3 regions of the Auritidibacter ignavus genome follow, and region 2 is predicted to be linked to each of the others. Evidence: predicted binding sites of a transcription regulator. Region 2 holds the regulator's gene; each other region holds the start of a gene.
What was found. The regulator LexA, encoded in region 2, represses DNA repair genes until DNA is damaged. The targets are predictions, from matches to a motif close to TCGAACANNTGTTCGA.
Positions count from the first base shown of each region.

Region 1 (4,619 bases), 1.3 Mb from region 2:
TGAAGAACTTCACGAGTGATTGTCTCTTCAAATCGTCATCGAGTTGGTGTCGTCGCGACAATTGTTCGCTCAGGGTCTCGTAGTCCATCGAGATGATCATCTTGGTGGACTGACCGCGCGTTGCTGGCAACCCGTTCTTGGCGTTCCCGGCGCCAATGCCGGCAATCAGTACACCGAACAGCGCGTTCACTGCACGGTGTGCGCGATGACGGGGATCGTAGAGGTTCTCCCCGTCAAAGGAGTGCTGGTTTCCCGCTGCATCGATACTGGCCAGTGCATCGGGGGAAATCTCGGGAAAGTTTGCTTTCAATGCCTGAATAACCGGGTTCTTCGGCTCGGTCGCCGAGCTCTCATCATCTGAGTTGTGGCTGTCAGTGACACCGGTTGTCTCAGAACCACGACGTAGCACGGCATAGTTGTTTGCTGCGGCCTCAATGGTTCGCAACAGCTCGGCATTGAGGCCGAAGACGGTCCCGCCGAAGTCCAGACCACCATCCTGTCGCGAGGCGACCCAGAACTGTTCTTGAGCTGGTTGTGGTTCAAGGCCATCTTCGGGTGCGGGGCCGTCGGCATCAATGTAGTAGCACAGTTTGGGCAACCACTCACGGCACGTTTGATGGAAGTCGCCGACGCTCATGGTTTCTGCGTGACGGGTCAGCACTGGCATCATTTCTTGAAGAATCGCGTCCACCCGTGCCGGATCCGCGGATGTTCTACGGGCATAGCGTTTGAGATCTTCGGTGAGCTTGATCAGGCGGTCGGCGTTAGCGGTCCGCATGTGACCGCGCTGGAAGCTACGCGCAAAGTCTGGGAACTCAAGTTCAGGGGCGGGGCCACCTGAAATCGGTGGTGGGGGCGGAACCGTATAGTGGGCCCGCATCGTTCGCTGGGCGATATCTCTGCGACCCAGTCCGTGGTATTCCTCGAGGTACTTTTTTTCATTTTTCGGTCCTCGAATTGTGCGGGGAACTCCCAGAACTGCTTGTTGTTCTGCGGTCGTGGTCAAGGCCCGGGTGGTGAGCCCCATCAGCGTCGTCTGGAGGCCGTCAAGACCGGTGCTGAGTTCTTCGGCTGCATGGGTGAGACCGGGCAAGCTGTCGTGATAGTTATCCGGTGCGGTGAGTTCGACCTGCTCGGAATCACGATCAGAGGCCAGCGTGGAGTTCCAGTCGGTAGCCGAGGCGTCTTCGCGCCACCTGGCGAGGTCATCGAAGGCACTCTCTGAGCCCATGCGCGACCCTAATGCTTGGAGTACCCGGCACGCGGCGTGGAGCATCTCGCCCGGCGATGCCTCTCGCAGGGCTTCTTCGTCGAGGAGGCCCGGGACAGCCTGCATGTCGCGACTGCGCGGATCCGCCGTCACTGACATGCTCTTCACCACCTCAATGCGTTCGATAAACCATCTGATTGTTCGAGTTATACTCCCATAATATCGTACAGCTGTTCCCATAACAAGGGTGTGCGCGAAGGGTGTGGATGGCTGCAAACCGCTTAATCATGCGGGAGTTGCGGTTGACGTCAAGTGTGCGTTTCGAACAGTGGACAACCGGCACTCGAACGGCTTAATCGAACATGTGCGACGTCTGAACAGTCACCGGCAACAACTCTGCGGAGGTATTCCAGCCCACGGTGGTCGTTTAGAGTATGTGCCATGAGCTATGCCGTGATTGTGATCTACGTACCGACCGAGAACGCCGAAGCAGTCCGTGACGCGCTCGCTGAGGCGGTGGGCCCGATCGGTGAGTATTACGGAGCATCGTTCACCTCTCAGGGCACCGGGCGGTTCACTCCGTTGCCGGGGGCTGCACCGGCCATTGGAGAGGTAGCGCGTGCCGAGGAAGTGGCTGAAGACCGGATCGAGATGATGGCCCCGATCGATAAAGCGCGGGCAGCGGTGCAAGCCGCACTCGCGGTGCACCCGTACGAGCAACCGGCCTATCACATCATCCCGGTCTCGACCCTGGAGGATTTTCGTGAGTAATGGGTGCCCGGGCACCGGGGCGCCCAGGGCGTTAAAAAAGCCTGCCACCGATGGCACAACTGTGGTGGTTGGCTGCGGTGGCAGGCGTTAGTCAAACCCTTAGTCAGACTCGGTGAGAGTTACTCAGCGTCTTCTTCCTCGGCGTTTTCCTCGTCTGAGGCGTCCTCGGAGGACTCGGAGCTGTCGCCTTCGGCGGGGATGATTTCACCGTTGGGCCATTCTTCCGTGATGAAGTCGGCAACTTCCTGGGAGTGCAACAGCTCCTCCAGGGTGGCAATGGCGTCGTTATCGTCGCCGGCACGCCAGACGAGCATGTTGCCCCACGGGCTGTCCTCGGCGGATTCCACGACCAGGGCGTCATCGACGCTCAGTCCGGCCTCCAGGAAGTAGTTGCCGTTGATGATGGCCAGGTCGATGGAGTCATCATCGACGACCTGAGCCAAGAACTCCGGCTGGGATTCTTCGAACTCCAGGCCCTTGGGGTTCTGTTCGTCGGTCAGATCCAGCGCGCCCTGGTCGTCACCGATGTCTTCCAGCAGACCTTCGGCTTCCAGCAGCTGCAGTGCGCGGGGCTGGTTGGCCGGGTCGTTGGTGATACCGATGGTGGCGCCATCGGGCAGATCGTCAATGGAGTCGTGCTTCTCGGAGAAGCCAGCGTAGGGCTCCAGGTGGATCGGATCGCCGTGATCGAAATCGTATCCCAGGTCCTCTTCCTGCTGTTCCAGGAAGGGCAGGTGCTGGTAGTAGTTAGCGTCGTCGCCGCCTTCGTCCAGCACACGGTTCGGGGTCTGGTAGTCATCGTATTCGTTGATTTCCAGGTCGATACCGGCATCTTCGGCCAGATTCTCATCGACGTACTCCAGGATCCGAGCATGCGGAACCGGGTTGGCACCAACGGTGATGGTGGTGACGTCTCCGTCGCCACCATTGTCGCCACCGCCTTCTTCACCGCAACCGGTCAGCACCAGGGCGGTGATGGTGGCGGTAGCCCCGAGGGCCAGTCCGTGGCGGATGCGACGGCGTGAGGTGAATGAGGTCATCAGAGAGTTCTCCTTCCAAGGTGGGTGTGTGGTTCGTTGGGGAGGAAAGCTTAACGGTGGTCGACGTACTTGACGATCTGATCGCCGATGAACTGGATGATCTGGACCAGCACCACGATCAGGATCACGGTCACCAGCATCACGGCGGTGTCGAAGCGCTGGTAGCCGTAGTTATAGGCGAGTCGGCCCAGACCGCCACCGCCGACCAGCCCGGCCATGGCGGAGTAGCCGATCAGCACCACGATCGTATTGGTGGAAGCGGCCACCAGTCCGGGGAGGGCTTCGGGCAGATAGATCTTGGACACGATCTGGGCCTTCGATAGGCCCATGACCTGGGCGGCGTCCACGGTGCCGGCGGGGACTTCACGCAGTGCGGTTTCGACCAGGCGGGCGAAGAACGGTGCGGTGGCGATGGTCAGGGACACCGTGGCGGCGATGGGGCCGATGGCAGTGCCGACCAAGAACTGGGTGAAGGGGATCAGCGCGACGATCAAGATCGCGTAGGGGATCGAGCGGGTGATGTTGACGATGATCGAGGAGATGATCACGTACAGCCAACGTACCGGTGCAAGTCCGCCCGGGCGGGTGATGTGCATGATCAGGCCGACGATCAGCCCGAGGATGATGGTCGCGATCGAGGAGATCACCACCATTTGGATGGTCTCCCACAGGGCTTCGGGCACGGCATTGGTGATGGCGCGGTTTTCGAGCACGTTCTCGGTGAACCAATCCATTACAGATCACCTGCCTTCAGGGCGCGAGCTTGGAATCCGGCGGCGCGCAGGACTTGTAAGGCTGGTTCGGCAGCGGGTGGCTGGTCCCCGCCGGTTACGGACAGTAGCTGGTGGGCGAACCGAGTGGGTCCGAGGTATTCGATGGTGCCGGTGGAGACGATGGCCTTCACCGGCAGGGCCTCTTCCAGCACGGTGGTAGGGGCGGGTAGGTGTTCGCCGGAGCCCAGCACCTCGATCAGCGTGGCTTGGGGGTCGCGGTGGGCTTCATCGAGTTCGTCCAGTGGCAACAACGCGGCGGAGAGCTGACCGTTCAGGTGGGCGGCGACTTCTTCCAGCGGACCGGATTCGACGATGCGACCTGCGTCCAGCAGAGAGACGGCGTCGCACAGGGTTTTGACCACGTGCATTTCGTGGGTAATCACCACCACGGTGAGGTTGAGTCGGTGGGCCACCGAGCGGATCAGCTCCAGGATCTCTTTGGTGGTGGCCGGGTCGAGGGCGGAGGTGGGTTCATCGCACAGTAGCACGTCCGGGTCGGCAGCCAAGGCGCGGGCGATGCCGACGCGTTGACGCTGTCCGCCCGACAGCTGGGCAGGGTAGGCCTCGTGGAAGCCGTCGAGGCCGACGAGATTGACCAGTTCGGCGGCACGCCGTTTGCGTTCGGAGTTGGAGACCGAGGAGATCTCCAACGGCAGGGCCACGTTGTCGACGACGGTGCGCGAGGACAGCAGGTTGGCGTTCTGAAACACCACGCCGATCCGACGGCGGGCCTGACGCAGTTGTTTGGCCGAGGAGTTGCTCAGCACCGTGTCGTTGACCGCGACGGTGCCTTCGGTGGGGTGATCCAACAGGGTCAGGCAACGC
Region 1 is NZ_CP122564.1:2,224,398-2,229,016, forward strand. Features, by position in the region: gene QDX22_RS10135 (HNH endonuclease signature motif containing protein) at 1-1,369, opposite strand, end outside; gene QDX22_RS10140 (YqfO family protein) at 1,652-1,981, shown strand; gene QDX22_RS10145 (MetQ/NlpA family ABC transporter substrate-binding protein) at 2,101-3,021, opposite strand; gene QDX22_RS10150 (methionine ABC transporter permease) at 3,072-3,755, opposite strand; gene QDX22_RS10155 (methionine ABC transporter ATP-binding protein) at 3,755-4,619, opposite strand, start outside.
Region 1: a site for LexA is predicted at 1,433-1,448, ahead of QDX22_RS10135 (HNH endonuclease signature motif containing protein). Genes of this name have one in related genera too.

Region 2 (4,619 bases):
ACAATACGATCACGCTGAGTTCGAATGGCTTCCACGTTTTCCAGCAAGGCTTCCCGGTGGGCCAGGGCTGCTAATGCGGTGGCCTGTGTCGTTGCCGAGAGGTGGTACGGCAGACGCACCAGACGCAAAGCATCGGTGATTTCTGGCGCCGCGGCTAAGTAGCCCAGGCGAGCCCCGGCAAGGGCAAAGGCCTTCGACATGGTCCGCGTCACGATCAGCAACGGACGGGACGGAAGCAAACTCAGTGCGGATGCGGTGCCCTCCAGCGCAAATTCCGCGTAGGCCTCGTCAACGACCACCAGGGCATTAATCTCGGACGCCACCTCATACACAGCCTTTACCACGTCAAGACCTAGCGCGGTGCCGGTGGGATTATTAGGCGAACACAACAAGACGAGGTTCGGTCGTGTTTCACGTACTTGTTGGGCAGCTGATTCAGGGCTGAGCGTGAAGTCCTCGGCTCTGACGCCAGAGACGTACGCTGTCTCAGTTCCCAACGCCAACAGAGGATACATCGAATACGTGGGCGGAAAACTTAGCACACTTCGCCCCGGCCCGCCGAAAGCTTGCAGTATTTGCTGAAGAATCTCGTTGGAGCCATTTGCAGCCCACAGATGTTCCCGGCTCAGACCGTGTCCGAGATACTGCGCCAGCTGTTCTCGAAGTTCCGTGAATTCCCGGTCCGGGTAACGATTCAGCGTTGTCGCAGCCTGAAGCGTTGCTTTCCCAATTGCATCCACTACCGCCGGCGGGACAGGGTGAGTGTTTTCGTTGGTGTTCAACGCGTAGGGAACCTCAATTTGAGGGGCTCCGTAGGGAGACTGACCGCGTAGCGCGTCTCGTAAAGGTAAGCGCTGCAGGGCTGTGGGGTCGAAGCTTTTCTGAGAATCCACCCCTCCAGCTTAGCCGGCCCTGAGCCTTACTGATAACGCGGGACAAACAGCTTATCTCCCACCGCGATATCGGAGGTTTCCAAGTCATTGAGTTCCGCAATACGGGTGACCACATCGGCACGGGGCTCTTCCGGAGCAATCTCACCGGCAATAGACCACAGCGTGTCGCCATACCCGACAGTCAGCGTCACCATACCGGCTTGATGGGACTGGTGGCTTGCCTCGGCTGAGGGGTTACCCCAACCAAACAGCACCATCGCGAAGAAACCCACAAGCAGTGTACCAACCACAGCCAGAGGGACAGCGCGGAAGACCAGACGCCCGCGACGAGTCAGCGACATGGCATTCACCGAGGTTGAAGCATGGTTAGCGATAGTCATGATCTTCCCTATCTCATCGTGCAAAATCAGTACGAATCCACGTGTTCTTGCCGAACACAATTGCTAGTACATCTTTTCTAACATGCTTGTTCGAACGATGCAATGAATCTCTCGAACACAACTATGAATCTGTTCGGTAATCCGATAGAATTTCAGCAACGGCCACCAGTTATCGGAAAAATCCGTTCGAGGCTCATGGTGCTAGTTCATCAGAGGGCACGGACATTTTTAGAACGGAGGACCTAGATGAGCGAGCAAATGGACTCTGCTGAGTCCACGACCCCAGCGGAGCACGTTCCAAAACTCAGTGGGCGCCAGCGCCAGGTACTGAACTTTTTGCGGGCATCCATCACCGAGAGGGGCTACCCGCCGTCAATGCGAGAGATTGGTACCGGGTGCCATCTACAGTCATTGTCCTCGGTGACTTATCAGCTGAAGAAGTTGACCAAGTATGGCTATATCCGACGCGATCCGCACATTCCACGCGGTATCGAAGTCCTCAGAGATGAGTACGGCTATCTGATAACTGACACCGACAATGAGCACGACATGGCTCCAGAAGTTCCGATGAATGCCGCGGAAATGATGGCCCTGCATACTCGCATGAATATGGGACCAGCCGAAGCCGTGGCGGTGCCACTAGTGGGCCGTATTGCTGCCGGTGGGCCGATTCTTGCCGACCAGCAGGTCGAAGACTACATGATGCTTCCGAAACAGCTCACGGGCGAGGGTGAATTGTTCATGCTCAAGGTGCGCGGTGACTCCATGATTGACGCTGCGATTTGTGACGGCGATTGGGTCGTGATCCGCCAACAGAATACCGCCGATAACGGCGAAATTGTCGCTGCCTTGCTCGACGACGAAGCCACTGTCAAGACTTTCCGGCAACGGGATGGTCACACCTGGCTGCTACCTCAAAACACCAACTATGAACCCATCCTCGGTGATCACGCCACCATTATGGGCAAAGTCGTCTCGGTCTTGCGCTCGGTATAGCCTGTATCAGCCGAACCACCGCTTGAGCATCGCAGGTGCGACAGGACCACTAACGGGTTCTGTCGCACCTGCGATGGTTTGCCCTTATTATCGGGGCGGCTGGCTCTAGCGGAAGACCTAAATCAGCCCGATCCACTGCCAATAGGTGGCCGAGAATAGCAGAATCAGCAGGTAGCCCACGATGGTCAACGGGATACCGGCCTTGATGAACTGTTTCGAGGTAAACGCGCCGGTACCGTAGGCCAACATGTTCTGTGGTGCCGAGATGGGCAGGATGAAGCCGAAGCTGATCACGAACTGCTGAATCAGCACAAAACCAAGACCTTCGTTCGGTAGCCCGGGGATCGAACCGGCCAGTGCAATGAAGACCGGGATCAGGGCCGAGGCCAGTGCAGTAGCCGAGGCGAACCCCAGATGAATCAAGATATTGAAGGCTGCTACGAGGGCGATCGTGGCCAACAATGGCATTTCTGCCAGTCCGATATTGGAGAAAATCGCATCCGACAGCCAGGCGGCTGCATTGGTCTGGAGCAACAGGTTCCCCAAGGAAATACCGATAGCAAAGACCACCAGGGTCCCCCAGTTGACCATTTTTTCCAGTGATTTCCAGGAGATCACGCCGACCCGCGGGATCAGCATGATCGCAATACCTAGGATGGTAATCGTCGAGGAGTCGAGGTCGTGAATGACTCCTTCAGTAGCCCATAGCGCCAACATCACCACGGCGATGATGGTCAGTCGAATCTCGCGACCGGTCATCTTGCCCATCTCGTTCAGACCGTCGGCAACGACTTTCTTCCCACCGGAGAGTTCTTTGGTTTCGGGTTTGATGACCCAGCGCATCACAAAGTACAACGCCACGGACATCAGCACGGACCACGGGGCGGCGTAGGCGAACCATTCCGGCCATGAGATCGTTGCACCGAATTCTCCTTCGATGAATCCAACAGCCACCTGGTTCTGGGCGGCTGCGGTCTTAATGCCGACGTTCCAAATCGAGACCGCATTGGCGGCGGTGATGATCAGCAAAGCACCGAGTTTGGACTGCACCGGCAGTCCAAAGGCCACCACCATGCCGATCAGAATCGGTACGACCGCACCGGCACGAGCGGTCGCGGAGGGGACGAAGAATGCCAAGATGATCGAGATGACGATCGCCCCAACGAGGATGTGGCTGACTTTTTCACCAGCAAACTTCAGGATATAGAACGCCAGGCGCTTGTGTAGCCCGGTTGCTTGCATGGCGGCAGCCAGCGCCAGGGCGGCCGCCACCAAGGCCAAGGCAGAGGTAGAAAAGCCGTGAAGCCCAAAACTTAAGCCACCACCAGTGCCGTAGAGCTCCTCCAGCTCCGCCCCGGTCTCGGGATCTAACTCTGGTGAGAAACCGATCAGTAAAGCGATCAGTCCGAGAATCATCACGGAGCTGACCGGGTAGGAGACGGCTTCGGTGACCCACATGATCACCGCGAACACCAAGATCGCCAGTGCTCGTTGCCCGGCGATGGAGAGCCCATCGGGAGTCGGCATGAACAACACTACGCCCATAGCCACGAAGGCGAGCACGAACCAGAGGGGTTTCATACTCAAGTGCGCCAGAATCGAGTCATCGTTGCGTGCTTGTAGCGCTTCGTAGAGATTGCTCCGAACGATTCTGGTTTCTTCGCGGGCTACTTCCTCGTCGCGTTGGCGCCGTTGGGATTTTTTGTCGGACTGTTCGACACCGGTATGTCCCGATTGCGGCGTACCAGATGACATGATGTGTCCCCCTTCTACCCGGTAGTGATGTGATGAGGCCCCACCAACTGCGACTCCGGGATCGGTTCCGGCATGGCACATGGGCAGACCCTTACACACAACATCTCAGGTCTGACCTCTTTATGCCAGATTTGCCAGCCGATTCAAGGCATGTGTGACAAGTTCCTCGTCAACAGTTCGATAAAAATCAGGAAGGGATTTCAGCAGGAAGAGACCATATCGGGCGGTGACGATCCGAGGGTCGAGAATGGCTACCACACCTTTGTCCTGGGTGGAACGAATCAGCCGGCCGACGCCCTGAGCTAAACGTACGGCCGCGTGTGTAGCCGAGACCTTCATGAACCCGTTACCCCCGTGCTGGACGACCCACTGTGTCCTGGCCCGGGTCAGCGGGTCGTTAGGACGTGGGAAGGGGATGCGATCGATAGTGACCAAACGTAATGACCGCCCCGGAACGTCAATGCCCTGCCACAGCGACAGCGTACCGAAGAGGCTCAGCTGCTCATCGGCAGCAAACTCGGTCACGAGACTGGACAGTGTGGCCTCGCCTTGGCATGAAATAGGGAACTTATCGCCGAGGCGTTGGCGCATTTCC
Region 2 is NZ_CP122564.1:948,118-952,736, forward strand. Features, by position in the region: gene QDX22_RS04180 (histidinol-phosphate transaminase) at 1-893, opposite strand, end outside; gene QDX22_RS04185 (LysM peptidoglycan-binding domain-containing protein) at 920-1,273, opposite strand; gene lexA (transcriptional repressor LexA) at 1,520-2,269, shown strand; gene QDX22_RS04195 (DASS family sodium-coupled anion symporter) at 2,387-4,024, opposite strand; gene QDX22_RS04200 (ATP-dependent DNA helicase) at 4,145-4,619, opposite strand, start outside.

Region 3 (4,619 bases), 720 kb from region 2:
CGTTGCCGAGTCCTTTCTGCCCCTGATGAACGGGGTCACCAATTCAATTCTCAGGGTCGCCGATCACTACGCGGCCACCGGCCATGATCTGTCGATCATCGCCCCCAAACAACGCGGGGCGCAGAAGTTTTGGAAGGCCTCCAACGGCCGAAAGATCCGGATTCGCCACGTCTCCTCGATCCCGCTGGCCGGATACACCAGCGTACGCATTGCCACCACCAACGTCGCTCAACTCAAGCGCCGGATCCTGGACTTCGACCCAGATGTCATCCACCTGGCCTCCCCCGCCGTGCTGGGACGCACCGCCGGCATCGCCGCCCACAAGCTCGATATCCCCACCGTGGCCGTCTACCAGACCGACGTGCCCGGCTACACGGCCAAGTACGGGTTGGCCCTGCTGGAACATACCGCCTGGCAGGTGTTGCGCGATCTGCACAACCGCGCTGATCTGACCCTGGCCCCCTCCACTGCCACGCTGAAGCAGCTCGACGACCACGGCTTCCAGCGCTTGAACCTTTGGCGTCGCGGTGTGGATTTCTCCAATTTCTCCCCCGATCTAGCCAAGCCGAAGTTGCGAGCCAAGCTCACCGGGGACGATCCGGACCAGCGCATTGTGATCTACATCGGCCGTCTGGCCCCGGAGAAGCAGGTCGAGGACCTGAAGATCATCCACGATATGCCAAAAGTGAAGCTGGTTGTCGTCGGCGATGGTCCGGAAAAGTCCACGTTGCGGAAGCTGATGCCCAACGCCTACTTCCCGGGTTTCAAATCCGGAAAGGAACTGGGTGAACTGCTGGCCACCGCCGATCTATTCATTCACCCCGGCGAGCTGGAGACCTTCTGCCAGACCATCCAGGAAGCCATGGCCTCGGGACTACCAGCCATCGCTCCCCGCGCTGGCGGACCGGTCGATCTGATCACACCGGGCCACACCGGGTGGCTGTACACCCCGGGCGATCTGAACCAGCTGCGCGATTACGCCTACGATCTGCTGTTCGACGACACGAAGCGCGCCTACTTCGGCCATGCCGCCCAGGATTCCGTCCGCAAGCGGTCCTGGCCGGTGTTGGCCGAACAGCTCATGGGCTACTACCACCAGGCCATTGAACACCGATCATATCGGGGCTCAGACTCCGCCACCAAAGGCCACTCGATCACCTCGGAGTTCTAGCCCGCAACACACAGCACGGCACCCAGGCCAGCAGGCACCGGGCGCCGTCGTGTATCAAGGAGTTTCTTTACTCGGATTCTGGCCCGACGATCGCGGCCAGATTATTCAGCGAGCCCTCGAGCTGTTCCTCAGTGAACAGCGGGAACAAGTTCTTGGCCAGCAGGTCCTGGTCGGTGACCTGCGACCAGTCGTAGGTTAGCGTCACGCGGGTCTGATCTGAGTCGAGTGGCTCGAGCTCGTAGATCCACTGCCAACCTGGAGGCTCGGTTCCTGCCGGAGCGGTCTTCCAGCCTAGTAGCTGGTTTTCGTCGTAGGCCACCACGTGGTTATCAGTTTTATAGTCACCACCCATGTGATCGCCAGTCATGTTCATGCGGAACACATCGCCGACCTGCTGAATTCGGTCGGTCTTATCTTCGGAGACGACGGTGCTGGTGCCATCAATACGAGCGTGATTATCCGGCAGAGTCAGCACCTGGAAAATTTCCTTATTCGGTGCATCAATAATACGGCTGACCTGGATTTGAGTTTCACCATGTGCGGTTTGATTTGTCGTCATATCTCTCACGTTAACGAGCTCATCGGTCAATGTCGAGACGTGGACTGTGGATTCACAGCGGATCACCAGCTCGATGTCATCTTCTCATCCACAGTTGGCATCTGCACCACGTAATAGAACACAGTTTCGATAGTCTAGAAAGCAATCGATCAGCGCTGCGGATGACACCCGCAGATCCATCGTCGAACGAACCGAGGAGGTGGCCATGCCGACACCGGATCTGAGCTTCGTCGATCTCGATCAGTTGCGCGCTGCCACCTTTGGACAGAAGGCTGAGCTGGTCAAACTCGTCATGACTGAATTGGCAACAGATTTCCAAGCTCCTGACGCCTATGACCAGTTGGCCAGATGGCGCGAAGATCATGGCTATGCGGAATGGAATTCCCATCTGGCTGCTGAGAAAACACCGACCACGCTCATTCCACCGGCCAATATGCATGATTCCTTGCCGACCTTGCACCACACCACACAGCAGGTCGCCAGAAGCCTGGATCATGTTCATGCGCTCTTGACTGGATTCACCACCCGCGCGACGGCCACGGCGGAGGAACAACAGGCTGTTTTAGGGATTCCCCGCACTGCTCGCGGGTTTAAGAATGAGAAAAAATACCTCACCGATCGCACCGGGGTTGGGTCCGCCGATGCTCAGCAACATATCGAGCGTTCCAAGTATCTGAGCCCACCAGCCCCACCTATTTCCGGGGGCCCGGCTCCAAAAGTGGAGTTCCCCGCCCTTGGTGACGCTTTTCGCTCCGGAAAACTCCCCACCGCTAGCATGGATCGACTCATTCGCCTGATCAAAGAGATTCGTCGCTACGGCGCCCAAACGTCAACTCCAACCACGCTGGTGGAGAAGGTTCTCGAAGAAGCGATTCCGATTATGACTGATCAGGCGAGTCAGATGTCGGTCAATGACTTCGCCAAAACCTGTAAGGATTGGAAACCCAAGCTGTGCTTCTTTCTCGACCAAGATGGACCGGCACCGGAAGAAGTGCTGGAGCCCCAACGAGGCACCGATCAGTTCTGGGTTAAACCTCGTCATGATGGCGGTGTCGATTTCGGTGGCACTGCTTACGGGCACTATGCCGAGCTGCTGGCCACCATCGACCATGCGGCGAATAACTTCGCGGTGATGAAAACTAAGGTCGGTACCACCGGTACTGAGGCACCTGAGAACCCTATTCTGACAGCGCTCAAGGCAAACTTCCCGGAGTTGGACCCTTCGACCATCGTCAGCATTGACGAGCAACACCGTGAGCGGCTCTATTCCGAACAGGCTCTTTTCGATACTCGAGCGCGGGCTCAGCGTAGCTTTGATACTCTCTTCGGCGTCTTGCTGGCGGGAATTGCGCTGGGCAAAAACAAGACCGGACTTCCCCACACGCGAGGCCAAGCCACCAAGGTCCACATCACGATGGACTACGAGACGTTCTCTCACCAACTGGCGCATCGATATCAGCTCGATGACGACCAGCGACGATCTTCTTTAGACGCCTTCTACACCACCCACCGAGGAACTCCAACCACCCCGAAGGGCCACAAATTCCGCTCCGAAGGACAATTCATCGGCACCGTCCACCCACAAAGACTCAGGGCGGCTGTGTGTGATGCCGGAATCATCCCGCATGTTCTGGGAGCAGAAAATGAAGTGTTGGACTTAGGACGCGAGAAACGAGAATTCTCTGGGGCACAGCATCGCGCTCTCATCGCCCGAGACCAAGGTTGCGCCGCCCCGGGGTGCACTATGCCTGCGGCCTGGTGCCAGATTCACCATATTGTCGAGTGGGAGAACGGCGGGCAGACAGACATCAATAATGCGGTGCTACTGTGTAGCGCCCACCACGTGGATGTACATACCAAGAAGTGGACGATCGACCGCATCGACGAGCACGGAGTGTGGTTTGTTCCAGCGCCGTGGCTGGATCCCGATCCATCCCCTCGACGCAATGCCTACCGGAAGCACTAAGGCCGCCACCGAGTGCGGTGACGGCCTTAGTGCTTAGGCTTCGAGAGCTTCCCGCTCGGGAGCGGCGTCCAACTCCGAATCTCCCTCCACCGGGGTGAAGGTCAATTCTGCGTCATCTCCTTCGCCGGTGGTAGAGATCATGATCTTGGATCCGGCCGGAATATCACCGAACAAGATCTTTTCGGAGAGTTGATCTTCCACCAACTGTTGCACGGTACGACGCAATGGACGAGCACCCATCGCGGGATCGTAGCCACGATCGGCCAACAGGTTCTTGGCTGCTTGATCGAGCTCGACCGAAAGGTTCTGCTCGAGCAAACGGGCCTGGAGCCGGTCTACAAACAGGTCCACGATCTGCACGATCTCGTCCTTGGACAGCTGTGGGAAGACGATGACGTCGTCAACGCGGTTGAGGAACTCGGGACGGAATTGCTGACGCAGTTCTTCCTGGACTTTGCCCTTCATCCGTTCGTAACCGGTAGTGGTATCGGAGGCGGATTGGAAACCGGTCATCACACCCTTGGAGATATCGCGAGTACCCAAGTTGGTGGTCATGATAATCACGGTGTTCTTGAAGTCCACGACCCGGCCCTGGGAGTCGGTCAGACGACCATCTTCCAGAATCTGCAACAACGAGTTGAATAGGTCGGCGTGGGCCTTTTCCACCTCGTCAAACAGCACCACGGAGAACGGCTTGCGACGAACCTTTTCGGTGAGTTGGCCACCTTCTTCGTAACCGACATATCCCGGAGGGGCGCCGAACAAGCGAGACACGGTGTGCTTTTCTTGGAACTCCGACATATCCAGAGTAACCAGCGAGTCCTGGTCACCGAAAAGGAATTCGGCCAGGGCCTTGGCCAGCTCGGTCTTACCCACCCCGGTAGGTCCGGCGAAGATAAACGAACCGGACGGACGGTTGGGGT
Region 3 is NZ_CP122564.1:1,666,670-1,671,288, forward strand. Features, by position in the region: gene QDX22_RS07610 (glycosyltransferase family 4 protein) at 1-1,171, shown strand, start outside; gene QDX22_RS07615 (SRPBCC family protein) at 1,239-1,730, opposite strand; gene QDX22_RS07620 (HNH endonuclease signature motif containing protein) at 1,936-3,696, shown strand; gene QDX22_RS07625 (ATP-dependent Clp protease ATP-binding subunit) at 3,730-4,619, opposite strand, start outside.
Region 3: a site for LexA is predicted at 1,845-1,860, ahead of QDX22_RS07620 (HNH endonuclease signature motif containing protein). Genes of this name have one in related genera too.